2 regions of the Aromatoleum evansii genome follow, and region 2 is predicted to be linked to the other one. Evidence: predicted binding sites of a transcription regulator. Region 2 holds the regulator's gene; the other holds the start of a gene.
What was found. The regulator FNR, encoded in region 2, switches genes on or off when oxygen is low (the NO sensors DNR and NnrR bind a similar motif). The targets are predictions, from matches to a motif close to TTGANCTAGNTCAA.
Positions count from the first base shown of each region.

Region 1: a site for FNR is predicted at 6,310-6,323, ahead of U5817_RS17905 (2-oxoacid:acceptor oxidoreductase subunit alpha). Genes of this name have one in related genera too.

Region 1 is NZ_CP141259.1:3,826,099-3,836,061, reverse strand. It holds gene U5817_RS17960 (FAD-binding oxidoreductase) at 1-62, shown strand, start outside; gene U5817_RS17955 (aldehyde dehydrogenase family protein) at 221-1,663, shown strand; gene U5817_RS17950 (transporter) at 1,692-2,621, shown strand; gene U5817_RS17945 (lyase) at 2,634-3,596, opposite strand; gene U5817_RS17940 (histidine phosphatase family protein) at 3,618-4,238, opposite strand; gene U5817_RS17935 (OsmC family protein) at 4,331-4,774, opposite strand; gene U5817_RS17930 (hypothetical protein) at 4,787-4,984, opposite strand; gene U5817_RS17925 (VF530 family protein) at 4,981-5,220, opposite strand; gene U5817_RS17920 (DUF2442 domain-containing protein) at 5,217-5,486, opposite strand; gene U5817_RS17915 (DUF4160 domain-containing protein) at 5,492-5,752, opposite strand; gene U5817_RS17910 (MarR family winged helix-turn-helix transcriptional regulator) at 5,764-6,180, opposite strand; gene U5817_RS17905 (2-oxoacid:acceptor oxidoreductase subunit alpha) at 6,398-8,125, shown strand; gene U5817_RS17900 (2-oxoacid:ferredoxin oxidoreductase subunit beta) at 8,128-8,967, shown strand; gene U5817_RS17895 (YfhL family 4Fe-4S dicluster ferredoxin) at 9,057-9,251, shown strand; gene paaX (phenylacetic acid degradation operon negative regulatory protein PaaX) at 9,390-9,963, opposite strand, start outside.
Region 2 is NZ_CP141259.1:1,245,621-1,255,583, reverse strand. It holds gene U5817_RS05690 (heavy metal translocating P-type ATPase) at 1-967, opposite strand, end outside; gene U5817_RS05685 (MerR family transcriptional regulator) at 1,090-1,518, shown strand; gene U5817_RS05680 (sulfite exporter TauE/SafE family protein) at 1,561-2,268, opposite strand; gene hemN (oxygen-independent coproporphyrinogen III oxidase) at 2,397-3,788, opposite strand; gene fnr (fumarate/nitrate reduction transcriptional regulator Fnr) at 3,922-4,662, shown strand; gene U5817_RS05665 (hemerythrin domain-containing protein) at 4,702-5,232, opposite strand; gene U5817_RS05660 (SirB2 family protein) at 5,229-5,627, opposite strand; gene U5817_RS05655 (NnrS family protein) at 5,632-6,771, opposite strand; gene U5817_RS05650 (Crp/Fnr family transcriptional regulator) at 6,959-7,645, shown strand; gene U5817_RS05645 (PHA/PHB synthase family protein) at 7,760-9,397, opposite strand; gene U5817_RS05640 (MBL fold metallo-hydrolase RNA specificity domain-containing protein) at 9,543-9,963, opposite strand, start outside.

The sequences.
Region 1 (9,963 bases), 2.6 Mb from region 2:
TGAAGAAGGCGCTGGACCCCAACAACATCATCGCGCCGGGACGGTGCGGCATCAGCCTGTAAGCGACGGTCTTGTGAGAGCGGCACAGTCGGATCGGCGCTGCGGGAGCTTCCCTGTGGGAGCGGCTTCAGCCGCGAACGGGCCGCGCAGCATGGAACGACGCCGATTCGCGGCTGAAGCCGCTCCCACGAAATGCAGGCATTAAATCGGGAGTGAATACATGAAGGAATACAAGCTGTTCATCGACGGTGAGTGGGTGCCGTCGTCGACCGAGACGATCCTGGACGACATCAACCCGGCGACCGGCGAGGTGTGGGGCCGGGTGCATCAGGCCTCGGCCGCGGACCTGGAGCGGGCGATTGCGGCGGCGTATCGGGCGCGCGAGGGCTGGGGCAACACCCTGGCGAACGAGCGTGAGGCGGTCCTGCTGCGTGCGGCCGACGAGCTGCAGAAGCGCATCCCGGAAGTGGCCGAGGTGCTGATCGACGAGGCTGGTTCGACCTTCGGCAAGGCGATGTTCGAGGCGAGCTTCGTCGTGAATCTGCTGCGCAGCGCCGCGGGCGAGTGCCGCCGCATCACCGGTGAGACGATGCCGTCGGACAGCCCCGGCGTGTTCTCGATGAGCGTGCGCCGTCCGCTGGGGGTGATCGCCGGCATCGCGCCGTTCAACTTTCCCTTCCTGCTCGCGACGAAGAAGGTGGCGCTGGCGCTGGCGGCGGGCAACACCTTCATCCTGAAGCCGGCGACGTACACGCCGGTGACGGGTCTGAAGATTGCAGAGATCTTCGAGGCGGCGGGGCTGCCGAAGGGCGTGCTGAACGTGGTGCCGGTGCAGGGCTCGGTGCTGGGCAACAAGTTCGTCGCCGATCCGCGCGTGCGCATGATCACCTTCACGGGCTCGACCGAAGTCGGGCGCGAGCTGTCGGCGGAGGCCGGCAAGCACTTCAAGCGCATCACGCTGGAGCTGGGCGGCAAGAGCCCGCTGATCGTGCTGAAGGATGCGGACGTCGACTACGCGGTGAATGCGGCGGCGTTCGGGATCTTCCTGCACCAGGGGCAGGTGTGCATGGCGAATTCCCGCCTGATCGTCGAGGCGCCGATCTTCGATGCCTTCTGCGACAAGCTCGCGACCAAGATCCGCGGCTTCAAGGTCGGCGATCCGCGCGATCCGCATACGGTGATCGGGCCGCTGATCGACCGCAAGCAGTGCGCGGTGCTGGACCGGCATGTGGCGGACGCGGTGGCGAAGGGGGCGAAGCTGCTGTCGGGCGGCAAGAGCGATGGCGCGTTCTACCAGCCGACCATCCTCGCCGGCGTGACGCCGGACATGGTGGTGTTCCGCGAGGAGAGCTTCGGCCCGGCGGTGTCGGTGATCCGCGCCGCGGACAGCGAGGAGGCGCTGCGGCTCGCCAACGATTCCTGCTACGGGCTGTCGTCGGGCCTCATCACCAACGACCTGCAGAAGGCCTTCGACCTGTCGCTGCGACTGGAGGCGGGGATGGTGCATATCAACGACGCCTCGATCATGGACGAACCGCATGTGCCGTTCGGCGGTATCAAGGACAGTGGCATGGGGCGCGAGGGCGGGCATCACTCGATGGACGAGATGACAGAGCTGAAGTGGATCACCGTGCAGATGGGCAAGCGGGCTTTCCCGTTCTGACCGGCATAAGAATCAGGGAGGAGACACGATGAAATTCAGATACATCACCGCAGCAGTCGCACTCGCAGTCCTCGCCGCCGGCAATGCCGTCGCGAAGGAGGGCGGCGACCAATATCCCAACGGCGCCGAAAGCTGGCTGGCGGGGGCGGTGCCGCCGCCGGGCAACTACTTCCTCAACTATTTCGGCCACTACAGCGGCAAGCTGCGCGACGGGAGCGGCGACAAGGTGCCGGGGGCCGAGGTGGACGCGTGGTTCGACGCGCTGCGCTTCATCAAGATGACTGACACGAAGATCCTCGGCGGCGACTGGGGGATGCATCTCATCGTGCCGGTCGTGCAACAGAAGGTGAAGCTGGGCGGGGACAGCAAGACGGTGACGGGGCTGGGCGACATCACCTTCAACCCGATCATCATCGCGTGGCACACCAAGAACCTGCACTGGACGGTGGCGCTTGACCTCAACATGCCGACCGGGGCCTACAAGTCGGGCGATCCGAGGAAGAGCATCGGCACGAACTACTGGAGCCTGGAGCCGATCTTCGCGGCGACCTGGCTGTCGGACGACGGCTGGGAGGTGTCCGGCAAGTTCATGTACAACATCAAGCGCAAGAACAAGGACTTCCGCCTCGCGCCCGGCATGCCCAAGATGGATTACGAGTCGGGCGACGATTTCCATATGGATTACGTCCTCGGCAAGCACTTCGGGCCGTGGGCGGTGGGTCTTTCGGGTTATTACCTGAAGCAGACCGAGAACGACAAGCTGGAGGGCGAGACTCTGCCGGAGGTCCCGGGGGTGTGGTCGAAGGGGCGCAAGGGCGAGGTGTTCGCGATCGGGCCGAGCGTGAGCTACACGAACAAGAACGGCACGATGTTCATCGCGCAGTGGCACCACGAAACGGAAGCCGAGAACCGTTTTCGCGGCGACAAGGCGTGGTTCAAGCTAGTGCTGCCGTTCTGAGGCCTGTGGCGTTCATTCCGTGCGATAGACGGTGAGGTGGTCGGTACCGGATTCCGGCGCCCACACCTCGCCGCGCCGCCCGAGGATCTGGCGGATTGCGGCGTTCGAGTCGAGGGAGGGGAAGGTCTCGAAGCGCTCGCTCGCCGGGTCGAAGCGGTGCATCGCGTTTGCGCCGAAGTCGCTGACCCACACGTGGTCGCGCGCGTCGACGTAGACGGCGTAGGGCTTGGGGCCGTCGCCGGGTACCCGCCACGCGCGCCATTCCCGGGTCTTGGGGTCGAAGCGCGAGAGTTGCCCCGAGTTCCATTCGCTGACCCAGATCCAGCCCTTGCTGTCCGACCACACGCGCCGTGCGCCCTGGTTCGGCGTCGGCGGCTCGATGACTTCGGCCTTGCCGGTCTGCGTGTCGATGCGCGCGATGTGGCTGCCGGCGAGCGAGGCGTAGTAGATCTCGCCGCCCGGTGTGGCCGTGATGCCGTAGGGGCCGCGGCCGCGCGGGGCGTCGAACACCTGCACCGCGCCGGTCCTGGTATCGAGCCGACCGTAGATGCCCGACTGGCCGGTGAACCACAGGATGCCCCTGCCGTCGAAGGCGGCGGTGTTTAGGTTGGCGTAGCCGCCTTCGGGCAGGGGGTAGCGCGTGACTTCGAAGGACCTGGGATCGACACGGACGATCGCATTGAGCCCGCTGTCGGTGATCCATGGCGCGCCGTCCGGGCCGACGATCACGCCGTGCGGCGCGGAGCCGCGGCCGAGCGGGATGTGGCGCGTCTTCCCGGTGGCGGGGTCGAGGACGCCGAGCGCGCCCTGCCGCTGCGCGGTGTACCACACCGGTCCACCGGGTTCCGATGCCGGCGCGATGTCGTGCGGGTGTGCGCCCGCGGGAACTGCAAAGCGCTCGACACGTACTTCGCCTGCCCCTGCGACGGACGTCGCGACGAAGAGCAGGGCTCCGATCCAGTTGATCCCGCGCATCGCCCGTCCTCCTTCCGCCGCTCATTGTTCCTGTGCGAGCCGGATCCACTCCTCCGGCCCCACATGTGCGACGACCTCGAATCCGCCGCGACCGTCCGGACGTAGCACAGCCGCACCGGCCTCCACCGGGCGTCGGTCGGAGACCAGCATGAATACGTTTCCATGCGCGACCAGCACGGTGTTCGTTCCCTTCGGCGGCGGAGTGGCCATCAGCCGTTTCGCGGCGTCGCGCAGCGCGGCGGTTCCGCCGGCATGGTCGGCATGGGACTCGTTGATCAATGCGCGGGTTACGGCGACGTCGCCAAGGCCGAGCAATCGTGCCGTCTCCTGGGTGCGGCAGAATTCGCTCGCGAGGACTTGTCCGACCGGGATCTTCAGTCGCCGCAGTGCGTCCCCGACCTGGCGGGCCGTTTCACGGCCGGCCTCCGAAAGCTGGCGCATTCGCGCTGGCGCGCAGCTTGCCCAGCCCGCATCCTTCGATCGGTCCGATTGCGTCCAGTCCGTCTGGGCGTGCCGGAAGTAGAGTACGTAGCCGCCCGTGCGCAGCGCTTCGATCAGCGCCGCATCGGCCGCGTGCGCCGTGGATGGCAGGGCCTGCAGCAAGAGGACAAGGGCCGCGGCAAGGCAGCGCAGCGAGGACATTTTCGACTCCGGGCCGGTCGATGTTCCGCTATAGCACAGATCGCGAACCTTGCCCGGCGCACGGGGCGCGCGCCGGGGTGAGCGGGCCTTGATCAGCCGAGGTCGAGCTCGACCTTGGCGGTCAGCGAATTGGCGATGAAGCAGCGCTTGTGGGCGCTGGCGTGGATCGCGGCGAGCGTGTCGGCGTCGGGTTGCTTGTCGACGAAGCCGACGCGCGGCGACAGGACGATGCGTGTGAGCGCCATGCCCTTGTCCGTCTTGCCGAGTTCGCCGACCGGATTGTCGCTGTAGTGGGCCACCGGGAAACCTTTCACGTCCGCGAGCGCGAGGAAGAACAGCATGTGGCAGCTGGCGAGGGCGCTGATGACCATTTGCTCGGGGTCGGCACAGTGCGGATCGCCGAGGAAGTCCGGCGACGAGGACATCTTCACCTGTTGGCCGCCGGCCATGGTGGCGACGTGGTTGCGGGTGAAGGTCTTCGGGTCGGCTTCGTGCGGGGCGCGGGACCATTCGATCGTGGCAGTGTGCATGGACATCGGGGGCTCTCCTCAACGGTACTTCTTGTAGACGGCCCGCGCGTCGGCGTGGGCGCGGTCGAGCGTGCAGATCGACGGATCGTCGTCGTGCAGCGTGAAGAAATCGTCCGCCTGGGCGCGCATCACCATGTCGATGGCGGCCTGGTCTTCGATGTTGTACTTCTCGGTGATCAGCGTCGTGACTTCATCCAGATGTTCTTCGTAGGTCATTTCGTATTCCTTGCCTGCGCGCGCAGCATGTAGAGGTACAGCGACTCCACCTTTTCGCGCGCCCAGGGGGTGCGCCGCAGGAATTTCAGGCTGGAAGGGATGCTGGGCTCGTGCGTGAAGCAACGGATGGCGATGTGCTCGCCGAGCGACGCCCAGCCATAGTGCTCCACCAGGCGGGTCAGCATGGCTTCGAGCGTGACGCCGTGGAGCGGGTTTCCGGGTTGTGGGGCTGTCACGATGGGGTCGTGGCTGCGTTCCGGATGACGCAGTCGTAGAGCACGTCGGGGCACAGGTCTGCGCCATTTGGCCAGACGATCGTGCCGAGTTCCGGAGCGACACGCACCGTGCGGAAGTAGCTGGCGTCGCTCAGCGGCGCAAATACTCCGTCGAATGTGCCGATGATGCTTGCGATGTCGACGACACCGATACTGCCGTCATCGAACCTGAGTTCGAGGCATGGTGGGGTGAGGACCTTCACGGCCGTTACGTCGTGCATCACCATGGCGTTCACTCCAATGGGGCAATACGCTTGAGTTCGGCATGAACCCTTGCAAGTTCCCAATCTTCCATCAAATCGGCGCGATGTGCTGCGGCCCATTCGATCAGGAGGCCGAGTGCCCGCGGCGGGAATGATCCGGCCAACACCGCAAGGGTTTCGATGGCGATCTCGACTTTATGTTCGCCGTACCGCGCATGAAAGTGCGGTGGCGCGTGGTCGTTGTAGAACATCGCCACGATGATGCCGAGAAAGCGGGAAATTTCGGGCATGCCCGGACGCCTCAGCGGTGCTCGGGAAAGATCTTCTGCAGCAGCGTGACCAGGGTCGTGCGTTCGTCCTCGTTGAGGTGCTCGACGAGCCGCTTTTCGTGTTCCTGCACGCGGCGCTTGAGCTTCTTGAGCAGGGCGACGCCATCGGCGGTGAGCACGAGGGAGTTCGAGCGGCGGTCGTTTTCGGCCGGACGGCGCTCGACCAGGTTGCGGCGCTCGAGGTTGTCGATGACGGAGACGACGGTCGAACGGTCGAGGTGGGCGGCGCGGGCGAGCTCGGTCTGCTTGAGCCCCGCGTTGGCCTCGATGATCACGAGAATGCCGAACAGGCCGGGGGTGACGTCGAATTCGCCGAGCCCTTCGGCAAAGTCACGGAAGATCGCGATCTGCGCCAAGCGCAGCTGGTAGCCAGCCAGGCTGGGGAGCATGCCGAAGTCGAGGCCTTTCCTTTCCGTCGATTTTTTTTGTGTCATGGAATGAATATGGGGAAAAACAAAACGTTGGGTCTCCCAAGTATGCCGTCCAAACGTTGATAAAAATAGTGGAACACAAACAATTTGACATGGAGCAATGCGATCGGTAGAGTTTGCTCATCGGGGCGCGTGCTTCACGCGCCGGTTCCAGTCGTCGCAGACGGAGGGTCGAATGAGCGGGCAGACGGTTTCCCTGGTGATGGCAGGCAGCGGCGGGGCGGGGGTGGTGACCGCGGGCAGCCTGCTGCTGGAGGCAGCGGCGCGCGCCGGCTGGTACGCGTACATGACGCGCTCGTCGGGCCCGCAGATCCGCGGCGGTGAGGCGGCGGTGATGCTGCGGCTGGGCACGGAGCCCATCGCCTCGCATGACGACTGCTTCCACCTCCTGGTGGGCGTCGACTGGCAGAACGTCGGCCGCTTCGCCGCCGAGATCCCGTTGGGGCCGCATAGCCTGATCATCGGCGACCCCGGCGAAGGCGAGACTCCTGAAGTGTTTACCCGCAGCGGCGCGCAGCAGATCGCGCTGCCGATGAAGGCGCTGGCGAAGAAGATCCCCGACGGACGCCCCAACATGGTCGCCTTCGGCGCGATCGCCGCCTTGATCGGCCTCACCGAGGATGTCGTCGTCGGCGTGCTGCGCGACACCTTGAAACGCAAGGGCGAGGAGGCGATTGCCGCGAGCCTCGCTGCCTTCCGCGCCGGCGTCGAAGCGGCGGCCGATTTCCCCGCCGTGCCGCGCCTGCCCGCGGGCAAGGCGGACACCAGCGAGCGCTGGAGCATCACCGGCAACGAAGCGACCGGCATGGGCGCGCTGCGCGGCGGCGTGCGCTTCGTCGCCGCCTACCCGATCACCCCGGCGACCGAAGTCCTCGAATGGCTCGCTCCCGCGCTGCCCAAGGTCGGCGGCGTGCTCGTGCAGGCCGAAGACGAACTCGCCTCCATCAACCAGATCATCGGCGGCTCCTACGGCGGCGTGCCCTCGCTCACAGCTACCTCCGGCCCCGGCCTCGCGCTGATGACCGAATCGCTAGGCCTCGCCGTGGCGGCCGAAGTTCCGATCGTCGTCATCGACGTGATGCGCGTCGGCCCCTCGACCGGTATCGCGACGAAGTCCGAACAGGCCGACCTCAACATTGCCGTGTATGGCCTGCACGGGGATGCCCCGCACCTCGTGCTCGCCCCGACCTCGGTCGCCGACTGCCTGTTCACGACCCAGTGGGCCGTGCATCTCGCCGAAAGCCTGCAGACCGCCGCCATCGTCCTCACCGACCAGGCGATGGGGCAGGCGCGGGCAGTTATGCCGCGCGCGGCCGCAGTGAGCTTCATCGGCCAGCGTGAGAGGCCCGCGGCGCTGGCCGAAGGCGTGCAGTACAAGCGCTACGCCAACACCGCCTCGGGCGTCTCGCCCATGGCCATTCCCGGCATGGCGGGCTTCATGTACACGGCCGATGGCCTCGAACACAACGAGACCGGTACCCCCTCGTCGCAAGCGTCCGATCACCAGGCCCAGCTCGATAAGCGCCTGAGAAAACTCACCGGCTACAACTACGGCGACCACTGGGCCGACATCACCGGCGATGAGGATGCCGACACCGCGATCCTCACCTGGGGCTCGAGCGCTGGCCCCGCGCGCGAGGCGCTCGCCCGCCTGCGCGCCGCCGGTCACCGGGTGAAACTCGTCGCCGTGCGCCTGATCTCGCCGGTGCAGCCGGAGAAATTCGCCGCCGCGCTCGAAGGCGTCGAGCGCGTGCTCGTCGTCGAGCAATCGCACAGCGGCCAGTTCCACCGCTACCTGCGCGCCCAGTACGACCTGCCGCGCCAGGTGCGCACGCTGCACCATCCCGGACCGCTGCCGTTTCGCCCCGGCGCCATCGTCGAACACATCACCCAGTGGAGCTGAGCATGGACGCCTGCGTCAAACAGCGGGAATACACCGCCAAGGACTACAAGTCGGAAGTGAAGCCGATCTGGTGCCCGGGCTGCGGCGACTACTCGGTGCTCGCCGCGATCACCCGGGCGCTCGCCTCGATGCAGCTCGCGCCGGAGAACGTCGCGGTGGTGTCGGGCATCGGCTGCTCCTCGCGCATCCCGGCCTACACCAGCGTGTATGGCTTCCACGGCGTGCATGGCCGCGCGCTGCCGGTCGCCACCGGCCTCAAGATCGCACGCCCCGACCTCACGGTGCTGGTGACGGGCGGCGACGGCGACGGCTTCTCGATCGGCGGCAATCACTTCCTGCACGCCTGTCGCAGGAACGTCGACCTCACCTACATCGTCATGGACAACCAGGTCTACGGCATGACCAAGGGTCAGGCCTCGCCGACCACCGAGCCGGACTGGGAGGGCAGCAAGCTCACCCCGGACGGCGCGGGCATCGAGTCCTTCCATCCGCTGGTGGTGGCACTGGCCGCGGGGGCGAACTTCGTTGCGCGTTGCTCGAGCTCGGACCCCAACAACGTCGCCGACATCATCACCCAGGCGATCCGCCACCCGGGCTTCTCGCTGGTGCAGGTCTTGAGCCCGTGCGTGACCTTCCGTCCCGAACAGCAGGAGTGGAAGCACATGGTGCGCACCGCGGTGGTGGATGTGACCGACGACGCCGCACGCGCCGCCCGGCGCCTGATGACCGACGACGGCTTCAACGTCGGCAAGGTGCTGTACAAGGGCAACCGCCCGGCCTGGCAGCCGGAGCCGAAGGGCGCAGTGGCGGTGGCGGAACTGGAAGCCGATTTCGCGCTGTGACGGCGATCAGCGCGGGGTGCGGGCCTATCGAGCGCACCCCCAACCCCAGCAGAGACAATCATTTCCAGAACAACGAGGAGATCAAGAAAATGGCGCTGCAAATCATCGACGACTGCATTACCTGTGACGTGTGCATTCCGGAATGCCCGAACGAGGCGATCTCGGCCGGCGGCGAATACTTCGTCATTGACGCTGGCAAGTGTACCGAGTGCGAAGGGCACTACGATACGCCGCAGTGCAAGGAGGTCTGTCCGGTCGAAGCGATCGTGCCGCTGGCGGCGTAATCACCGTGAACGTAGGGCGGGAGTAGCGCAGCGTATCCCGCCGCGCGGCCGTACCGCCATGCTCCACCCGCGAACGGCGGGATACGCCTCTGGCTACTTCCGCCCTACGAGAACATTCCCGTTACCCTTGGGCGAAGATCAATTTTCCGCCGTTTCCGTTTCCGTGGGCTCCGTTTCGAGTCCGCCGAAGCGTTTGTAGTAGTAGGGCGCCGCGGCCGGCAGTGCGCCGCTCGGTGTTTCGCACACCGCCATCAGGTGCTGCTGTGCATGCCGCCAGGTGATCTGGTAGATGGCGCGTGACAGTGCGCGTGCCGCAGTCCCGCTCCAGTCGCGCGGCATCAGTTGCACGGGGAGTTGCGGATCGTGCAGCAGCGCGCGGCGGAACTCGTGCATGGTCAATGTCTGGATCAGGAAGCACTGCTCGGGGTCGAGTGCGCGCGTGCTGCGCAGGGAGCGGAGGACGGGGCGCATGCGCTCCGAGAATTCGCTGTAGGTCGCCTCGATGGCGTCGAGATTCCAGCATTCGCGTGCAAGATCCTGCAGCGGCTTGGTCGACAGGGCGCCGATCGTCGACGCCTGCATGGGCACGACCTTGTCCTGCGTGCCGGTGTCCTGAAGGATTTCCTGCAGCGTTTCGGTGTCGGGCGATGGGTGGCCCATGACGCCCGGTGCGACGTTGCCGTAACCCGCCCACGACAGCTCCTTGCGCAGG
Region 2 (9,963 bases):
AGCGGTCTTCGGGCTGCAGGGTCTCCACGGGAACGGAAACGATCTCGCCGTCGCGCTCGACGAACGCGAGCTTGGGCTGCAGGCGCAGCAAGGCATCGAGCGCCGCCGTCGTGCGCGCCTTGGCACGCGCCTCGAGCAACTTGCCGAGCAGGATCAGCGTGATGATCGTCGCCGACGCCTCGAAATACACGTGCAGGTCGTGACGACCGAGCAGCGTCACCGCCGTGCTGTAGATCCACGCCATCGACGTTCCGAGCACCACCAGCACATCCATGTTGGCCCCGCCCCCGCGCAGGGCGGACCACGCGCCGCGGTAGAAGCGCGCGCCGATCCAGAACTGCACCGGTGTGGCGAGCAGCAGCTGCAGCCAGCGGGGAACGAGTTCGTGCGCGCCCGCCCATTGCCCGCCGAACATCAGGGGCATCTGTGCCAGCAGCGGCAAGGTGAGCAGCGCGGCGATCCAGAAGCGCCGCATGTCCGACTTCCACGCCTGCGCCTGCTGCAGGCGCTGCTGCTCGCGCGCGGCGATGCCCGTTTCCACCCCTTCGAAGCCCGCGCGACGCACGGCCTCGCGAATGGCCTCGGGAACGACAAGCCCCGGCTGGAAGCGCAGCGTCGCGCGTTCGGTCGCGAAATTCACCGCCGCATCGACGCCCGGCAGCCGGTTGAGCACCTTTTCCAACCGAGTCGCGCACGCTGCACAGGTCATGCCCGTGATGGCGAGTTCCATCGTCGCCTGCGGCACATCGAATCCGGCCTTGCGGATCGCCGCGATCACCTGCTCGGGTCCGCTGGCCGGATCGCTGAAACTCACGCGCGCCTTTTCCGCGGCGAGATTGACCGAGGCGTCCACCCCCGGCAGACGTTTCAGCACCTTTTCGATCCGCGCCGCACACGCGGCGCAGGTCATTCCGGACACCGGCAACTCCAGTGTCGGGCTCTTCATTGTCGTTTCGGGAGCACTCATCTGCACCACTCCATTCGCCAGGTTCCGGATCCTCCCCGGATCCGCACGGCCCGTTCGGCGCTTGCGGAACGGAACGTCTGGTGGCAGTCTAAACCCTGTACCGAAGTACGGAGTCAACCCCCATGAACACCCCCATCAGTACCCTCACCATCGGTGCGCTGGCGAAATCCGCCGGAGTCGGCGTCGAAACCGTGCGCTATTACCAGCGTCGCGGCCTGCTCGCGGCGAACGGCGCCCACCGGGGCGCGTTCCGCGTCTACGGAATGGACGAAGTCGCTCGCCTGCGCTTCATCCGCCGTGCCCAAGCGCTCGGCTTCAGCCTCGACGAGGTCTCGGAGCTGCTCGCGCTGGACGAAGAAACAGACCGCGAACGGGCACGCGCGTTCGCCCAGGCGAAGATCGCGGATGTCGAGTCGCGCATCCGCCAGCTGGAGGAGATGCGCAGCGCGCTGCAGGGGCTCGTGTCCTGTTGCGAGCATACGGAGGCGCCCGCCCCCTGCCCGATCCTCCACGCCCTCGCGAACGCCGCCGAGCCCCCTGCACGCGAGTGAAGGCTCGCGCCCGGCCACCACACCAACGGCCTGGCTGAGCCCTCACACCTCGCACACGACGCCGCGCCAGAGCGCGCCGCCGAGGCTGGGGGCATGGAACAGCCCGAACACGCCGAAACCGAGGACGAGCATTCCGGCGACGAAACGGACGCGGCGGTTGCGCGTGATGTCGCGGAAGCGCTTGAACACCATCCCCGCAAGCATCAGGTTGGGCAGCGTACCGAGCCCGAAGGCCAGCATCAGCCCCGCCCCGCGCCCTGCCGAGCCGGTCACCAGGGCAGTCGTCAGCACGCTATAGACGAGGCCGCAGGGCAGGAATCCCCACAGCAGCCCTAGCGGCAAGGCCTGGCCGACCGAACGGGCGGGGATGAAGCGTGCAGTGAAAGGTTGCACGCGTTTCCACAGCACGAGGCCCGCGCGTTCGACGGGCGCGAGCAGGCGTGTGAAGCCGGTCAAGTACAAGCCCAGGGCGACGAGCATCAGGTTCGCGAGCACGTACAGGCCCATCTGCACCGGCAGGATGTCCGAGAACAGCATGCCCACCGTGCCGAGGGCACCGAGGGCACCGCCCAGCGCGGTGTAGGTGGCAATCCGGCCGAGGTTGTAGGCGAGGTGCACCTGCCACTGGCGACCGGCCCGGCCGGGCATGTTCACGGTGAGCGCACCGACGATGCCGCCACACATGCTGACGCAGTGCGTGCCTCCCAGAAGGCCGATCAGGAAGGCTGCGATGTAACCGGTTTCAGGCATGGCGACGATGGGAAAGACAGAAGAAGCCCGCGGCCGCAGCCCAAAAAGAAACGGGCGCCCGAGGACGCCCGCACTGTATCACCTTCTCCTGCCCTGCACAGCCCGCGCCCGCGGGCTGTGCGCTCGGTTCAGATGACCTTCGAATAGCGCGCGCGCTCGCGGTCTGCGCGCAGGTAGCGGTCGAACACCATTGCGATACCCCGCACCAGAAGACGCCCCGGGGGCAGCACGCTGATCCACTTGTCGCTGACCTTCAGCAGCCCGGCCTCCTCCATCGCCTTGAGATCCTCGAGCTCGTCGGCGAAATATTCGTCGAACTTGATCAAGTGCGCGATCTCTATCGAGTCGATCGACAGCTCGAAATGGCACATCAGCGCCTGGATGATCGAGCGGCGCAGCAGGTCGTCGGCAGTAAGCTCGATGCCGCGCAGGACGGGGAGTTCGTCGCGATCGAGGGCATCGTAGTACTCGTCGAGCGTCTTCACGTTCTGCGAATACACCGGACCGATCTTGCCGATCGCCGAGACGCCGAAGGCCAGCAGGTCGCACTCGGCCTGCGTCGAATAGCCCTGGAAATTCCGGTGCAGGCGCCCCTGGCGCTGCGCGATCGTCAGCTCGTCGTCCGGCTTCGCGAAGTGATCCATGCCGATATAGACATAGCCCGCCTCGGTCAGGCGGCGGATCGCCAGCTGCAGGATCTGCAGCTTGGTGTCGGACGTCGGCATGTCGTTGATCGCGATGCGCCGCTGCGGCTTGAACAGACCCGGCAGGTGGGCGTAGCTGTACAGCGAGATGCGATCGGGCGACAGCTCCAGCACCTGCTCGAGCGTGCGGTTGAAGCTGATGATGTTCTGGCGCGGCAGGCCGTAGATCAGGTCCATGCTGATCGACTTGAAGCCGGTGGCACGGGCGGCATCGATCACGAGCTTGGTTTCGTCGTAGCTCTGGATGCGGTTGACCGCCTCCTGCACGTCCTCGTTGAAGTCCTGCACACCGACGCTCATGCGGTTGAAGCCAAGGTCGGCGAGCAGTTTGACCGTGTCGAAATCGACCTTGCGCGGATCGACTTCGATCGAGTATTCGCCGTTCGGCACCAGCGTGAAGCGCTTGCGCACCGAGTCCATGAGCTGGCGCAGCTCGTCGTGCGACAGGAAGGTCGGCGTGCCGCCGCCCAGGTGCAGCTGCGTGACCTGATGGCTTCCGCCCAGCGCGGCTGCCTGCATCTCGATTTCCTTATCGAGATATTTCAGGTACTTGGCCGAGCGCGCATGATCCTTGGTGATGATCTTGTTGCAGGCGCAGTAATAGCAGATCGTGTTACAGAAGGGGATGTGGAAGTATAATGAGAGCGGTTTACTCACGCCGCCCACACCGCGTTGCGCCAGCCAGTCCCGCAATGCACGGGCATCGAACGCTTCGACGAAGCGATCGGCCGTCGGGTAGGACGTGTAACGCGGCCCGTTGATGTCGAACCGACGAATCAACTGCTGGTCGAAAACAAGATCTTTCTGACTGGTCATGGTTGTATCGCTTGAGTGCATTCCGTACGATCTCAAAAAGCCGCAGTTTCGTGGTTGACGTGGATCAACGGTACATTCCGACAGGCGCCTGCCACTTCTCGGTCGATGTAGAAGGAACAATATTATCGTGCAAATGAAGGCGACGGTGCCGATTACAGTTGCGAGTCTGAAGGTCGCATGCTCCCAGTGCAATCTGGTCGAGCTGTGCCTGCCGTTCGGGATGTCGGAATCGGAAATCGACCGTCTCGACGAACTCGTCGGCGCACGTCGCAAGATCAAGCGCCAGCAGCACCTGTATCGCGCGGGCGATCCCTTCGAGGCAATCTACGCGATCCGCGCCGGCTCATTCAAGACCGACGTGCTGCTTGAGGACGGGCGCGAACAGGTCACCGGCTTCCAGATGACCGGGGAGATGCTCGGACTCGACGGCATCAGCACCGAAGCCCATTCCTGCAACGCGATCGCGCTGGAAGACAGCGAGGTGTGCGTCATCGCATACAGCAAGCTCGAGGAGCTTTCGCGCGTGGTCGAGGGGCTGCAGCTGCAGTTCCACAAGGTGATGAGCCGCGAAATCGTGCGCGACCATGGCGTGATGACCCTCCTCGGCTCGATGCGTGCGGAAGAGCGCCTGGCGGCCTTCCTGCTCAACATGTCCCAGCGTTTCACGGCGCGCGGCTTTTCTCCGGCGGAGTTCCACCTGCGCATGACCCGCGAGGAGATCGGCTCCTATCTCGGCCTAAAGCTGGAGACTGTGTCGCGCGCCTTTTCGAAGTTCCAGGACGAAGGGCTGATCGCAGTTCAGCAGAAACACATCCGCATTCTGGACATCGTCGGCCTGAAGCGGCTGATCCAGCACCCCACGCCGCGCCCCTGAAGGGGCTTTCCCTCTTCATACGCCCGTCGCCCTCGGCCGTTATTGACGCCGTCGCGCAGTCATCGTGCCGGACAGGGCGGCGATGTCTTCTTCGGACAGCAGATTGCGCGCAATTGGCAACAGCTCGCCCTCCTCGCGCTGAATGTGGCGGCGATAGGCATCCGCGAACGCGTCGACGTCCGCCGGTGTGAGATCGGTCGCTTCCCCGGCGGCAATGCGCTCAAGACGCGTGCGCATCCGCGCCCAGCCGGCAAAGAGCTTCTGGTGATCCGCCAGGATCCAGTCGATGAGCGTGCCGAGTTCGGCACGCCGGGCCTCATCGGCACGCGCGCGCAGGACGGGGAAAAGGTCGTCCTCCTCGTCCTGATGATGCTTGACGGCAGCGACGTCGAAGTAACGCATCACGTTGGCGGCAGCCTGCTGCGCCTGCTTGTCCGGACCATGCTCCGGCAGCCATGCGGCGAGCCGTGCCAGGGTCGCAAGCTGCGCCTGCAGGCGCTCATGGCAGGCCTCGAGCATCTCGAGAGGCGTCTCGAAACCGGGCGAGGAAGGGATCAGCGAATCGGTCATTGGAACACTCCGGCATACGCGAGGAATCCTGCCGGGTGCTTGCTCAGTGCCACCGACACGATCCATGAAAAAACAAGCAGGGCCGCCAGCAGCGCCATTACCCGGACGCGCATGGTGCGTCCCCAGCGCAGCGCGGTCGCGCCAAGAAGAATATAGACGACAAGCGCGACGACCTTGGCGGTGACCCACGGCGCGACGAAGGGGTAATGGCCGCTCATCGTCGCCAGCGTGATCGCGCTGCCGAGAAACACCGTGTCGATCACATGCGGCAGAGTGCGCGTGACGCGGTGATCCACCAGGGGGCTGCGCAGCAGCATCCACATGCCCTGCAGCAGGAAGCCGCTGATGCTCAGGATCGCACACAGGATGTGCAGGTGCTTGATCGCCGGGTACATGCGCTCAACCCGGACGCCCGTCGCTGCGCGGGCGCCAGTAGATCGGCAGATAGCGCGTTGCCCAGGCGCCGAACACGCCCAGCCAACCGAGCACAGCCAGCAGCATGACGAGCGCCGACCAGCCTGCGGGGACGAGCTCAGCCGTGATCCGCACGACGACGACGAGTTCGAGACCGAGGAAAAGTCCCCAAGTCAGGCGATCTGCTGCGAGCTTGCGACCCGAATGCCCGAGGGTGACCCGCGACACCATCGCCATCAGGACGGACCCGAAGAATCCGACACCCAGCGCATGCAGCGGGGCCATGCCCAGCATGTTGTACCCGAGCAGCGAGGCCGCGCTCTGGATCGCGAAGAGGGTCAGCGCGATTCCCAGCCACAGAAAGCCGATGTGGAGCATCCCCAGCAGGGGCACCTTCATCGCCGGCACCGGCCGCCACTGCCGCGACAGCCACAGGGCCGCGACCGCGGCGGGTGCATCCGCGATCCAGCGCAGCGACAACCATCCCGCGACGTCGAACACGGCATGCATGACGCTGCCCCCGACGACCAGCACCAGAACCCACAGCGGACGCACCATGACGTAGGACGGGATCACGCCGCTGGAAAAGAAGGGCACCATGCGATGGCACACACTGAAGAACACCGGCAACAGCGAGCAGAACACCGCAAGCTCGATCGCAATACGCGCCCAGACCGGATCGCCGCTCAGCGCAAAACCGAGCCAGGCAAGTACGGCAACCATTCCGGCGATCATCGCGTAGCACACCACGCGAGCATGCAGGGCCTCCAGATCGCCATGATGCGCGACCTGCCACAGGATGCGCTGCATCCCGCCCCATCCGGCAAGCACGAGCACCAAGCCCGCCATGGCAACGCCCGGCGCGATCATCCCCACCGTAACGAGGGCCCACCCGGCAGCGAGCAGGCGCCACGACCAGAGCCAGCGCCCCGCCGCAATCTCGTCGTATCCCTGCCAGCGTGGCATGGCGGTGAGGAGAAATCCGAACATGAACAGGGGGAAGACGCCGCCCGTCACGAGCAGGGCGTGCATCCACCCCGGGGGGAACACCCAGCCGATCGCAGGCAGCAGCCCCGCGCGGGCGCCGAGCTCGATGGCCCACAGCGCAAAGCTCACGAGAAGCATCACGGCGCCGGAAAGGAACAGTGTCCTGTGCGGCGCGACAAACAGCATCAAGGAGCCCGAAGCCGGCTTTGCTCGAGCCTGCGCCTTGTCCGTTGTCGCGCCCAACGGAGACAGTCGCCGAGGCACAGGATCGCGGCCCGTATTGGGTTGCGGGTTAGAATGCACGAGTTTCCCCACGGAGTCCGAAATGCCCAACCGTCCAGTCGATATCCCCGCCGCTCTGCGCCAGGTTTCTTTCTTCGGCGAACTGACCGCAGAGGAGATCGACCGTGTCGCCCGCTTCACCCGCGAACGCCATCTCGAGAAGGGCGAAATCCTGTTCCAGCGCGGCGATCCCGTGCACGGCTTCTACTACGTCGTTTCGGGTCAGATGAAGCTCGCCGTGTCGTCCGCGCAGGGCAACGAAAAAGTTGTCGAAATCATCAGCCCCATGCACACCTTCGGCGAGGCCGTGATGTTCCTCAACCGCCCGTACCCGGTGTTCGCCGAAGCCCTCACCACGACGCAGCTGCTGCACATCGGCCAGGCGGTGGTATCGGAACTGATCGACCAGGATCCGGGATTCGCACGCAAACTCCTCGCCGGCATGGCGATCCGCCTGCACGGCATGATCCAGGACGTCGAGACCTACTCCCTGCGCTCGAGCATGCAGCGGGTGATCGGCTACCTGCTGCAGCAGGTCGACGGCGAAAGCGACGGCGCCTGCGACATCGCCCTGCCGACAAGCAAGCAGGTCATCGCCTCGCGGCTCAATCTGACGCCCGAAACGCTGTCGCGGATTTTTCACGACCTGTCCGAAGCCGGACTCATCACGGTACACGGTAAACACATCTCCCTGCTGGACCCCGCCCGCCTGGCCCGCCATCAGGGCTGACCGGCACCGTCTGGCGGGGCTTTCGGGGGATTCTCTGTGCGCAGGCCGCGGGGCACCTTGACAGGGGTCAATCGGGGGTAGCGCCCCCGGCTCAGCCGTCGAGCCGGGATCGGATCAGCGCTCGAGCACGTATTGCCCCGGAGCCCGGGCAATCTCGGGAAAGGCCGCGGACGCGGCAGGGCGGGCGTCGACAAGCTCGCCGCAGCGCGGCTTGAGCCAGGCGACCCAGTCGTTCCACCAGCTGCCCTCATGCTCCTCGGCGTGCTTGCGCCAGTCGTCCGCCTTGTCCGTGCGTCGGGCCGCCGCGACCCAGTACTTGCGCCTGGGCGGATTCACCGGCGGGTTGACGATGCCAAGGATGTGGCCCGAGCTCGACAGCACGAAACGCCGCGGCCCGGTGACGATATTATTGACGCGATACGCCTGCGCCCACGGCGCGATGTGGTCGTCCTCGGCTCCCACGGCATACAGCGGCTGGACGATGCGGGACAGATCGATCGGCTGCCCCGAGATCGTCAGGCCATCCACCTCGATAAGGCGATTCTCGAGATAGAGCTCGCGCAGGTACCACGCATGCATTGCATAGGGCATGCGTGTGGCATCCATGTTCCAGTACAGCACATCGAAGGGCGCGGGCGCCTCGCCGTACAGCCAGCCGTGCACGACGTAGTGCCAGATCAGGCTGTTGGAACGGAGCAGGCGGAAGGCGGACGCCATTTCCTTGCCTTCGAGGAAGCCCTTGCGCGCCATGTTCTCGGAAAGGTAGCGGACGCTCGCCTCATCGATGAATACCTCGATATCCCCGGGCCGATGGAAGTCGACCAGCGTCGTGAACAGCGTCCAGTCGGCCACCGGCACCTCGTTCGGGGGGAAGCGGCGATTCGCCCACGCCATGTACATCGCCAGCGCCGTGCCGCCGATACAGTAGCCGACAGCATGCACCTTGGCTGCGCCGGTGAAGCTGCGCGCCGTTTCGACGATCGCCTGGACGCCCTCCTCCAGATAGGCATCGAAGGTGACGTCGCGCATCGACTGATCGGGGTTCTTCCAGCTCGTGATGAACACGTCCAGGCCCTGATCCAGCAGATAGCGGACCATGCTCTTCTTCGGCGTCAGATCGAGAATGTAGAACTTGTTGATCCATGGCGTGACGATCACGACTGGCTCGGCATGCACCTTCGGCTGCGTCGGCGCGTAGTGGATCACCTCCAGCAGCTGATTGCGGAACACGACCGTTCCCGCGGTCGTGCCCAGCGTGACCCCCACCTTGAAATCGCCCGGGCTGCTCAGGCGGATTTCGCCCGCCTCGAGGTCCGCGAGCATGTTGCGTACGCCTTCGGCGAGGCTCTCGCCCTTCGTCTCCATGGCCTTGCGGATGGCGACCGGATTGGTCCAGAAGAAATTGGTCGGCGCAACCGCGTTCAACCACTTCCGCCACCAGAACGCGGCCCGACGGCGCTCCTTGCTCGAGAGCCCCGGCGTGTCGAAGAGCATGTCCTGCATGTGGTGCGTGAACGCGAGGTACCACTCCTTGGTCAGATCCCAAGTTGCGGAATCGGTCCACACCGGATCGGCAAACCGCTCATCGTCAGCATTGGGAACGACAGGATCCTTGCTGGCCAGCCCCATCGCACGGCAGGCGGAATGCCATTGCAGGCGCCACAGGTCGCTCGAGAGCTCGACCATCCGTTCGGCAAGTTCCTGGGGGTGAGCAAGCCAGGCAAGCTGTGCATGCATGATCGGGGCAGCCATCCCGAGCGGATCGAGGGTCCCTTCGACGCTGTCGTGGATATCGCGAAGTGCGCGCCGCACGGCTCGCTGAGGATCTCCCGCACCACGCTTCCTGTTCGCAGTTCCGTTCTTCATGGCCCGACGCTCCCGCACGTCGCGATGACGCTCAAGTCAGACTATAACAGTGCCCCGCGGCCGGAACCGTGACATGCGGCCAGCCGAACCGCTCATCCACTGCATCCGCCAGCGCAGTTGCCGCCTGCAGCTCGCCATGCACGACAAACGTATGGCGTGGCGGCTGGACGAAATTCGCCAGCCATTCCAGCAACGCCGGCTGGTCGGCGTGGGCCGACAGCCCCCCTATGGTATGGACTGCGGCCCGCACCGGGATCCGCTCGCCGAACAGGGTGACCGCGCGGGCACCGTCAACCAGGCGCCTGCCCAGCGTGCCTGCCGCCTGGAAACCGCAGATCACGATGCTGCACTCGCTGCGGTCGATGTTGTAGCGCAGGTGATGCTTGATCCGCCCCGCCTCGCACATCCCGCTTGCCGAAATGATCACAAGCCCGGACCGTTCGTCATTCAGC